One region of the Phytohabitans sp. LZ39 genome, then DNA from elsewhere that is predicted to be linked to it. Evidence: riboswitches for the same ligand, from Rfam matches in the RefSeq annotation. Region 1 holds a riboswitch; the other holds the start of a gene.

What was found. A riboswitch is a leader RNA that binds a small molecule or an ion and turns the genes downstream of it on or off. The one in region 1 is predicted to bind S-adenosylmethionine.
Region 2: linked by a shared signal. The riboswitch ahead of thrC (threonine synthase) and the one ahead of AC5L36_RS14880 (aminotransferase class V-fold PLP-dependent enzyme) in region 1 are both predicted to bind S-adenosylmethionine.

The regions. Positions count from the first base shown of each region.
Region 1 is NZ_JCADBM010000006.1:274,073-279,671, forward strand. Features, by position in the region: gene AC5L36_RS14865 (alkaline phosphatase PhoX) at 1-1,017, opposite strand, end outside; gene AC5L36_RS14870 (GNAT family N-acetyltransferase) at 1,132-1,728, shown strand; gene AC5L36_RS14875 (M15 family metallopeptidase) at 1,733-2,665, opposite strand; SAM riboswitch class IV at 2,707-2,825, shown strand; gene AC5L36_RS14880 (aminotransferase class V-fold PLP-dependent enzyme) at 2,841-4,097, shown strand; gene AC5L36_RS14885 (hypothetical protein) at 4,090-4,728, opposite strand; gene AC5L36_RS14890 (hypothetical protein) at 4,793-5,401, opposite strand.
Region 2 is NZ_JCADBM010000001.1:677,751-683,349, forward strand. Features, by position in the region: gene AC5L36_RS03120 (alpha/beta fold hydrolase) at 1-2,307, shown strand, start outside; gene AC5L36_RS03125 (ABC transporter permease) at 2,304-3,170, shown strand; SAM riboswitch class I at 3,240-3,377, shown strand; gene thrC (threonine synthase) at 3,387-4,691, shown strand; gene AC5L36_RS03135 (GNAT family N-acetyltransferase) at 4,996-5,599, shown strand, end outside.

The DNA of each region.
Region 1 (5,599 bases):
GGTGCCCCACACGCCCTCGAACTTGCGGCCGCGGGTGACCTGGCCGTCGGCGAACTGCTCGCGCACCGGCTTGGTCTGCGCGTCGCGCTCGGGCACCTCCACCCACCGCACGGGGAACGGGCGGCCCAGCTGTGCGGAGGTCAGGTAGGCGACGTCGGGCAGCACCGAGCCGTCGTCCATGATGATGGCCATCGCGGCGAGGGTGCCGGCGTCCGGGGCGAGCCGGGTGAGCACGCGTGGGCCGAGCTTGACGCCACGGGGCGCGGTCCACCGGAAGAAGAGGCCGTTGGGCTCGTCGGCGTCCTCGGAGAGGTAGATCTTCGTGCGGTCCTTGTCGACCGCGAGGGCCTCGTGGGCGTAGCGGCCCAGGCACTTGATCGGCCGCGGGTCGGCGCTGCCGTCGGCCCAGACCTCGAAGACGTAGCCGTGGTCCTTCTGGAAGACGCCGGACTGGTCGCCCTCCTCCCAGTCGTCGCCGGCGCGGTCCTCGGTCTCCTCGCAGGTGAGCCACGTGCCCCAGGGGGTGGGCCCGCCCGCGCAGTTGCTGACCGTGCCGGAGATGGCGACGAACTCGCCCAGGTTGCGGCCCGCGCGGTCCGTCTTGATCACGGTGCATCCGCCGGCGCCGACCGCACCGGGGTCGTAGACCGTGCCCTTGACGTGCGGCACGCCGAACTCGGCGCCGGGGTCGACCTCGTGGTTCTGGATCAGGGTGTACCGGCCGTGACCGGCGTCGTAGACGGCCATGCCGTCGTGGTCGGACGGGGTCAGCCCCTGACCCTTGTCGAGCTTCGTGACACCGGTCCGGGTGACGATCGCGTAGCTGAAGCCCTCAGGAAGGGCCAAAATCCCATCAGGGTCGTCGACGAGCGGCGGAAACGGCTTGTGACCCCGCCCCGCCGGCGGCCGAGGCCGGCTGGGGTGGGCCTGTGCCAGGGACGGAAAGCCCCCGGCGACGGCAATGCCTACTCCGGCGGCCGCGCCGCCGGCGAGGAAGTTACGACGAGAGGCAGGCACGAGGTTGAGCTCCTGTTCAAGTGGGGTGCTACCACGAGCAGCCAACCCCTGCGGACGGAACTCCGAGGCGCCTTTCGCGTGACGGAACGGCAACATCGAAGTAAAGGTTGAGGCGTGAGGATTACCCGTTCGACGCCGCCCGCCATCCCGGCCGGCGCCCTCGGCCCCGGTCCGCAACCCGTGCTTCCCGCTTCCGGCGGTCTGCTGTTGCGCCCTTGGGAGGCTCCCGACGCGCCGGCGTTCTTCGGCGCCTACCGGGATCCCGCCATCCAGCATTGGCACACCCGCCAGCCCTTGTCCGTGGAGCAGGTGCTCGAATGGTTCGACGGCTATCGCCAGGCTTGGGCGGGGGAGACGGCCGCGTCCTGGGCGGTGACCCGCGGCGGCGGTGAGGTGTGGGGACGTGTCGCCCTGAGCCAGATGGACCTTGATGACGGTGTCGCGGCGTGCGCCTACTGGGTGCTACCGGCCGCTCGTGGCGCGGGTGTCGCCACCCGCGCGCTGACCGCCCTGAGCGAATGGGCGCTGGGCGAGGCCGGCTTCCACCGGCTGTACCTGGATCATTCGACGCGCAACAATGCCTCCTGCCGGGTGGCGGTCAAGTCCGGTTTCGTTCTCGAGGGCACCCAGCGCAGTGCCGCCGTCCATTCCGACGGCCGGCACGACATGCACCTGCACGCCCGCGTCCGGGGTGACGACTCGCCTGTCTGACGGGTCAGCCGCCGCTGGCGGAGAAGTGCATGTAGTCCTTCAGCGATCGGTAGTCGCCGCCCCACGGCCAGCCGATCGCGGCGAAGGCCTGCACGGCCGGCCCGCCGGGCCGCACCATCCCGGGCCGTGTCTTGGCCCGGTCGAGGTACGCTGTGGCCAGCTCCGGCAGCACCACTTTGCCTTTGTGATAAGGGTTTTGGAACGGGTTGAGGTCTACGGCCAGCCCGTAGGCGTGCTGGGACCACGCGGTCTGACCTCGCACCGGCCGGCAGGCGAACGCCTCGGTCGTGTTGCCGTCACCGGTCGGCGGTGCCTTCATGTCGGCGGCGCTGGAGATCCGCATCCGCTCGATCGGGAAGTCGGCGGCGAACAGCCGGCGGAACACGGTGACGAGGTCGTCGGCCGCCCGCCTGTTGACCAGCAGCTCGCCGGTGTGGGCGCGCCCGTCGAAGCCGCGGAAGCCGACCGTGACGTAGCGCAGGTCCGCCGCGGCCACCGGGCAGCCCTTGCTCCAGCTGGACCTGGCCAGCACGCTGGCGGGCACCGCCTGCACGGTCGCGTGGAAGCGGCCGTCGGGCGGCGGTGGCAGGTCGTCGACCGTGATGATGGACCGGTTGCGCAGCTCTGGCGGGGTGTCCTGGGCCGCGGCGGACCCGTTCGGCCCCACCGGGAGGACCCGCTTTCCCAGCCACTGTGGTGCGGCGGTGGCGGCGCCGACGCGGGTGGGCGTCGGGCTGGGGGACGTGCCGCGCGCCGTCGGCGAGGCCGTAGGAGCCGGCGGCGGTGTTGCTGCCGGCCTGCTCGCCGCCGGGCCGGCCGGGTCGCCGGAGCAGCCGCCCAGGGCGTAGCCGAGGCAGACGACCACGACCAGCAGGCCCGCCACTCGGGCGGCGCCGCGGAGCACTGTCATCAGTGGCGAGTCTTGCAGCCAGGTCACCGACCGTCCACCGCGGTGGCGGTCTTGTATAGTCCGGGGAAGGTCAAGAGCGCCAGCGTCAAGCCCCGGCTCGCTGGCCGGCAACCCTCGTGTTCACGGTGGGGTGCCCCGGGTGACGACCAGACCCGTGGCCGAGCCGCGCCGCGGGTAAGCGTGAGCCTCGGAGGCCTGCCCCATGACGCTGGACATCGTCGGTGCCGATCTGCCCGTGCGGCTGCGGTCGGGGGCGACCGTCCGCTTCGCCCATCTCGACTACGCCGCATCGGCGCCGTGCGCCCGCCCCGCCGCCGCGGCGGTGGAAAGGCTGCTGCCCTGGTACGGCAGCGTGCATCGCGGCGCCGGCGTACGGTCCAGCAGGTCCACATTGGAGTACGAGCGGGCCCGTCAGGCGGTCGGCGACTTCGTCGGCGCGCGTGCCGGTGACGCGGTCGTCTTCACCCGAAACACGACCGACGCGCTCAACCTGTTGGCCCACGCCCTGCCCGCCGGCACCACCACGGTCGTGTTCGACGGTGAGCACCACGCCAACCTGCTGCCGTGGCCCAACCCGGTGCGCCTGCCCGCACCGCCCGACCCGGACGCGGCCGCCAACCTGCTCGACCGGGCGCTGGACCGGATCGAGGGGCCGGCGATCTTCGCGGTGACCGGCGCCAGCAACGTCACCGGCGAGGTGTGGCCGGTACGCCGCCTCGCCGACGTCGCGCGCGCACACCACGCCCGGACCGTCGTCGACGCGGCTCAGCTCGCGCCGCACCGGGCGGTCGACATGGCCGAACTGGGCGCCGATTACCTGGCGTTCTCCGGACACAAGCTGTACGCACCGTTCGGCGCCGGCGTGCTCGTCGGCCGATCCGACTGGCTGGACGGCGGCGAGCCGTACCTGCGCGGTGGCGGCGCGAGCGCGGCCGTCGGCGACCACCCCGGCGAGGTGACCTGGACGACCGGGCCGGCGCGCCACGAGGGCGGCACCCCGAACCTGCTCGGCGCGGTCTCGCTCGCGGCCGTGTGCGACGCCCTCACCGGCACCGACCGGGACGCGATCCACGAGCGCGAGCAGGAGCTGCTGCGGCGGCTGCGGGCCGGCCTGGCGGCAGTGCGGGGCGCGGTGCCGGTGAGCCTGTTCGACGATGCCCATCCGCGGGTGGGCATCGTCTCCCTCGCGCTGCCCGGCTACGACGTCGCGGCGGTCGCGGAGCGGCTCGGCGCCGACCACGGCATCGGCGTGCGGGCCGGGCAGTTCTGCGCGCACCCGCTCGCCCGCCGCCTGACCGGCACCACGGCGGCGGGCGGCGCCGACTGCGCCGCCGATCCCGCGGCGTTGCTGCGGATCAGCTTCGGCCTGGGTACCACCGACGACGACATCGACCGCGTCGTCGCCGCCCTCGCCGCCGAGGTAGCCGCCGACAGGGAAGGCGTGCCTGGGCTTACGTGAGCGTGAACCGTTCCGTGCCAGGTCGCCCGAGCCGGATGCCCGTAGTGCTGACCATCGTCAGAGCCGCGTGACCGATCCGGTAACCGGTCAGCGGCTTGCCGAATTGATTCTTGATACGTGCCGGTCGGGTCGCGGCGACCAGGACCGACCGGATCGCTCGGGCCTGCTGGAGAAGGAGCTGGTGCGTATCGGCGCCGACCTCGTCCTCGAACCAGCGGACGTCCAGCCAGCCGACGTCGAAGTACGCGCCGCCCGCGGCGTGCCGATAGCCAGGATCGTGGTCGCAGTAGGTGTTGTCGAGCTCATGTCGACGACAAGAACGCCACAATTCAAAGGCCGCGGCGACCGGAGGACCGTCCGGCACGGTGACCCCGTCTGCGAGGGTGACGCCGTCCGGCGGGCGCGCGCCGATTGGCAGGTGCAGGAAAGCTTGAACGCCGCGGCTGCCACACCTCATCGCGGTCGCCAGCGACTCGTGCAGGTGGATCGGGTGCAGCCCCGGCGCCCCGGGCTGCCCGCATTGCCACGCGGTCGCCGGAAACGCCATGCGCAACGCCAGATCGAACGCGTCTTCGTCGTCCGGCAGCAGCCACATGCCGACGTTTACGGTGCGGGAGCCCGCGTAGGCCATCGGCCAACGGTACGCCACTCGACGCGTGCTGGGAGGCATCGACGGGCAGGGCTTCGCTATCGGGTCAGATCGGTCGGACCGCGAAGGCGACCTCCACGTGCGGCAGTGCGTCGCGGGGGATCGCCGCCGTGACTACCGTGTGGGCGCCTAGCTCAACGCCGACGCCGTACACGTCCGGGTCGGTGTCGATGCGCGAGCCGTCCAGGACGGCGCCGTCGACCAAGACCGGGATGCCGTGGTCGACGCAGCGCTCGTACACCGGGCTGTCCAATTCGGACGGTGGATGGCTGCTCACCACGCGGGTCTGGCGGAACTGGTTGACGAGGACGTGGTTTACGTGTGCGGCCAGCACGCTCTCGATCGTGTCGAACGCGCCCGGCCGCCGGCTCCACCGGGTGCGCACACACTCCCACAGAATGGGGTAGCGCATCCGCCGGACCTGCTCCACCAGCCATTGGGGTCGGGGCCAGCGCGGCTCCGCCTCCAGCGCGTGGCGTTGCTCCGGATCCAACTCGGCGAGGTTGGCCGGATCGTCGGGCTCGTCCGGATTGCGCCACAGCGTGTAGCTGATGCTCACCTCGCACCAATCCAGCGCGCCGCCGGTGCTCACCCCGATCGCGCCCCAATCCTCCAGATGAGGCTGGGACGTGATGCCGACAACCGGCACCGGCATGTCTCGCGCCTGCTCCCGCCATCGCACGCGCGGGTCTGGCTCATCCTCACCGATGACGCCCGCAAACCTCACACCACCCAGTCTCCGGACATCGGCCATGACGTCAACCGCGACCGACGTGAGTGCGTCGTGAGTCTTGCGAATCGGTTTAGCGTGACGGTCACCGCGCGCCAAGACTTCTTTCGAAACATTTCCGAA
Region 2 (5,599 bases), on a different contig from region 1:
CGCCTCCTCGACTGGCTCGCCGCCCGCCCCGAGGTCCGCAAGGACGCCGGCGGAGACCCGCGGGTGGGCGTCGTCGGCGGCTCGTACGGCGGTGGGCTCGCGCTCCTGCTCGCCGCCCAGGACCAGCGGGTCGACGCGATCGTTCCCATGATCACCTGGAACGACCTGGCCCGCTCCTTCCTGCCCCAGTCCACCGGCGGTGATCCGGTCGACGGGGTCTTCAAGAAAGGCTGGGCCGGGGTCTTCTTCGGGGGGACCTGTGGCCGCTTCGCGCGGGACGTCTGCGAGATGTACCAGCGCACCGCCACCACCGGCCGCGCCACCCCGGAGGCCGTCGAGCTGTTGCGCCGCTCCAGCCCGGCGACCGTGCTCGACCGGATCAAGGCGCCGACCCTGCTTGTACAGGGCGAGGCGGACACGCTCTTCCCGCTCGCCGAGGCGGACGCCAACGCGCGGGGCATCGCGGCCAATGGCACGCCGGTGCGGGTGGCCTGGTTCACCGGCGGCCACGACGGCGGCGACGGCCCGCGCTCCGACCGTGACCGGGTGCGGTTCCTCACCGCGCAGTGGCTCGACCACTACGTCAAGGGCGAGGGCGACGCGCCGGCCAACAGCTTCACCTGGTCGCGGGTCGCCGGCTTCGACGCGATGGACCGCGGCCTCGTCACCAACGGCTACTCGGTCGACGACTACCCCGGGCTCTCCGGCACGGCCAGCCAGCGGGTGCCGCTCGCCGGGCCGCCGCAGCCGATCGCCAACCCGCCCGGTGGCAACCCGGCCGCCATCTCCGCCATACCCGGGGGCGGGAGCCTGACCACGGCCGCCTCCGAGGTGGGCGGGCTGGTCGGCGACCTGCCCGGCCAGCACGCGATCTTCCAGTCCGAGCCGCTCGCCGAGGCGGTCGACATCGCGGGCACGCCCACCGTCTCCATCCGGGCCGCGGCGCCGGCGGGCGAGGCCGTGCTTTTCGTCAAGCTCTACGACGTCGACGAAAACGGCACCGCCACGCTCCCCGGCGGCATCGTCGCGCCGGTGCGGCTGACCGGCCTGCCCGCCGACCCGGCACAGGCGCGGGCGGTCACCGTGACGCTGCCGGCGATCGTGCGGCGGGTCGAGGCCGGCCACCGGCTGCGGGTCGTCGTGGCCACCTCCGACCAGGGGTACGCGACGCCGGCCCAACCCGCCGTGTACACGGTGGCGCTCGGCGGCGACGGGATCACGGTGCCGACGGTCACGGGTGAACCCATCCCGACGACCGCGGTGCTCTGGCGCTGGGTGCTCGCCGGGCTCCTCGCCGCGGTGCTGCTGGGCCTCGCGGTGGTCCTGCTGGTCGTGCGGCGCCGGCACCGCCGCGCCGATTCCACGATCCACGAGGAGTACGCGCAGACGCCGCTCGTGGTCCGCCGGCTGCGCAAGGAGTACGCGGACGGCTTCGTCGCGGTGTCCAATGTCGACTTCACGGTCGAGCGCGGTCAGGTGATGGGGCTGCTCGGGCCGAACGGCGCGGGCAAGACGACCACGCTGCGCGTGCTGATGGGGCTGACCCAGCCGACCGGCGGGGAGATATATGTATTCGGCCACCGGCTCGTGCCCGGCTCGCCGGTGCTCTCCCGGCTCGGCGCGCTTGTCGAGGGGCCGGGCTTCATGCCCCACATGAGCGGGCTCGACAACCTCAAGGCGTACTGGCGGGCCACCGGCCGGCCGGAGGCGGACGGCCGGCTAGACGAGGCGGTCGAGATCGCCGGGCTCGGTGACTCGATCCACCGCAAGGTCCGCAAGTACAGCCACGGCATGAAGCAGCGCCTCGCGATCGCCCAGGCGATGCTGGGCCTGCCTGAGCTGCTGGTGCTCGACGAGCCGACCGACGGGCTCGACCCGCCGCAGATCGCCGAGATGCGCCGGGTGCTCAAGCGGTACGCCACCGACGGGCGGGCCGTGCTCGTGTCGAGCCACCTGCTCGCCGAGGTGGAGCAGACCTGCACCCACGCGGTTGTCGTCAACAAGGGCGAGATCGTGGCGTCCGGGCCGGTCGAGGAGATCGTGGGTGACTCGCCGACGGTGCGGCTGGACGTCTCCGACGTGGACGCGGCCGAGGCGGTGCTCCAGCGGCTCGCCGGGGTGCGTTCGGTCGCCGGCGACGGCGCCAACGGGCTGGTGGTGGACATCAACGGCACCGCGCGCAGCGAGGTGGTGGCCGAGCTCGTCCGCGCCGGCGTCGGGGTCGACCGGGTGGTGCCCCGGCGGCGGCTCGAAGACGCCTTCCTGGCCCTGGTGGGCGACAACTCGCGAGGGAGTGGTGACCGATGAGCACGGCGACGATCGGCGCGGCCACCGGTTACCGCCCGAGCCGCACGCTCACGGTGTGGCAGGAGTGGCGGCGGCAGGCGTCCCGGCGGCGCACCCAGCTCGCGCTCGGCTTCATGGTGCTGCTGCCGCTGATCGTGCTGGTCGCGTTCCAGTTCGACAGCGGGGGCGACGACGACAACGGCGGCGGCGAGTTCGCCAGCCTGATCGACCTGGCCACGTCGGGCGGGCTCAACTTCACGCTCTTCACGCTCTTCGTCTCGGCCGGCTTCCTGCTCACCGTCGTGGTGGCGCTCTTCTGCGGCGACACGGTGGCGAGCGAGGCGAGCTGGGGCAGCCTCCGCTACCTGCTGGCGGTACCGGTGCCCCGGGCCCGGCTGCTCGCGGTCAAGCTGGTCGTCGCGCTCGGGTACTCGGCCGTCGCCCTGACCCTGCTCGCCGGCACCGCCCTGCTCGTCGGCACGCTGCGCTACGGCTGGTCGCCGCTGCGCAGCACCGTGGCGGCCGAGATCCCGGCCGGGGAAGGCCTGCTGCGGCTGCTCGGCATCCTCGGCTACCTCGCGGTGGGCCTGCTGGTGGTGGCCGGGCTGGCGTTCCTGCTCTCGGTGCTCACCGACGCGCCGCTCGGCGCGGTCGGCGGGGCGGTGCTCCTCTTCATCCTCTCCAGCATCCTGGACCAGATCACCGCGCTGGGGAGCATCCGTTCCTTCCTGCCGACGCACTACAGCGACGCCTGGCTGGGGCTGCTGTCGACGCCCGTGCAGTCCGACGACATCGTCAAGGGCTGCATCTCGGCGGTCGCGTACGCCACGCTCTTCTGGTCGCTCGCCTTCTGGCGCTTCACCCGCAAAGACGTGGTGTCGTGAGGCAGATCACCGGAAAGGCGCGGTAGCCGGCTTCGCCCCGTACACTGTGTCGGGAACACACAACTGAATACCTCATCCAGAGGGGCAGAGGGATACGGCCCGATGAAGCCCCGGCAACCACCCGCGTGACTCGATGACGAGGCCAATCGCGGAGCAGGTGCCAATTCCGTCCCCGCCGCACGGTGCGGCGCAGGGGAAAGATGAGAGGACGCCTCGATGCCGTCGACACTCGACGCTACGACCATCACCACCTCGGACGCCCCCACCCAGACCAGCCCTGCCCGCGCACTCGCCTGTCGCGGCTGCGGCAAGGAGTACCCGCTCGCCGCCCAGCACGCCTGTTACGAGTGTTTCGGCCCGCTCGAGGTGGCCTACGACCAGGCCGCTCTCGCGCGGGTAACCCGGGCACAGATCGAGGCTGGCCCGCACAGCATCTGGCGTTACGCGGCGCTGCTCCCCACCGGACAGGACCCGGCGAGCCGGGTGACCCTCGACCCGGGGCTCACGCCGCTCGTCTCCGCTTCCCAGCTCGCCGCCGAGCTGGGCGTGCGCGGGCCGCTGTGGGTCAAGGACGACAGCGCCAACCCGACCCACTCGTTCAAGGACCGGGTCGTCTCGGTGGCCCTCACCGCGGCGCGCGGGCTCGGCTTCACCCGCTTCGCCTGCGCCTCCACCGGCAACCTGGCCAACTCGGTCGCCGCGCACGCGGCCCGCGCCGGTGTGCCGTCGATCGTGTTCATCCCCGGTGACCTCGAGCCCGGCAAGGTCGTCACCACGGCTGTGTACGGCGGCGACCTGGTGGCGATCGAGGGCTCGTACGACGACGTCAACCGGCTGTGCAGCGAGCTCGTCGAGACGGACGAGTTCGAAGACACCGCGTTCGTCAACGTCAACGTGCGGCCGTACTACGCGGAGGGTTCCAAGACCCTCGGGTACGAGGTGGCCGAGCAGCTGGGCTGGCGCCTGCCCGAGCAGGTGGTCATCCCGATGGCGAGCGGCGAGCTGCTCACGAAGATCGACAAGGCGTTCAGCGAGCTTGTCGAGATCGGCCTCGTCGAGGCGCCGGCCAACGGGTGGCGGGTCTTCGGCGCCCAGTCCGCCGGCTGCAACCCGATCGCCGTGGCCCTGCACAACGGCGTCAGCGACATCATCCCGGTCAAGCCGGTCGGCATCGCCAAGTCACTCAACATCGGCGACCCGGCCGCCGGGCTGTACGCGCTGGAGGCCGTGCGCCGCACCGGCGGCTGGATGGACTACGCGAGCGACGACGAGATCCGCGACGCGATCCAGCTGCTCGCCCGTACCACCGGCGTGTTCGCCGAGACGGCTGGTGGCGTGACCGTGGCCGTGCTCAAAAAGCTCGTCGAGTCGGGCAAGCTCGACCCGGACGCCGAGACGGTCGTCTTCAACACCGGCGAAGGGCTCAAGACCATCGATGCGGTGGCGGAGCAGGTCGGTCCGACGTACCGGATCAAGCCCTCGCTCCGCGGTGCCCGGGACGCCGGCCTCCTCGACTCCTGATCATGCGATTCCCGGTCACGGCCCGTGGGAGCGCGACCACGGAGGGAGCCGCAGGTAGGAAAAGTTTTACCGGGATGGGAGTTGCATTCCGTAGTCGTGAATTTGCCGTCCGTCGAGAAAACACCGCTCCGGGGACTTGACGGCGCCATCTGGACGACGCAGGATGCTCCGTGCGGGAGGGCGGTCGCCGTAGGCTTTAGCTCTAACGTCCCAGCGCCGGAGGCGCTGTGCGACCGTCCCTCCCGACCAAATCTCCCCGCAAAATCGGTCGCGACGAGCCTCCTGGCGAGGCACCCTCGGTGGCATGGACATCGCCGTCAAGCCCCTAGATCCGGCCGACGAGAAAGCCGTCGAGCAGGCCTACCAGATCACCGAGGCCGCGCTGGCCGCGGATGTGCCGGACTTCCCGCCTGTGGGGCGGCAGCGCTTCCTAGCCGAGCTGCGCCACCCGTGGCCCGGCAACGCGCACGAGCGGGCACTGGCCACGATCGACGGTGTCGCCGCCGGTTACGTGGTGATCGAGCTGCCGCAGCTCGACAACCTCGACAACGCCGAGGTCGACCTCATGGTGCATCCCGAGTATCGGCGGCGTGGCGTGGGACGCGCGCTGTACGAGTACGCCAAGGACGTGGTCCGGGGGCTGGGCCGCAAGCGGCTGATGGGCATGTCCGTCGAGACGCTGCCCGGCGGCGTGGCGCGCGATGAGGCGGGCGGCGGGTTCGCCACCGCGATGGGCGCCAAGGGCGCGCTGAGCGACGTGCGCCGGCGCCTCGACGTCACCAAGGTCGACGAGGCCGATCTCGACCGGCAGCTCGCCGCCGCCTGGGAGCGCGCGGCTGGCTATTCGCTCATCCAGTGGCGGGGCGCCACGCCCGAGGAGATCATCGACGACATCGCGTACCTCGACG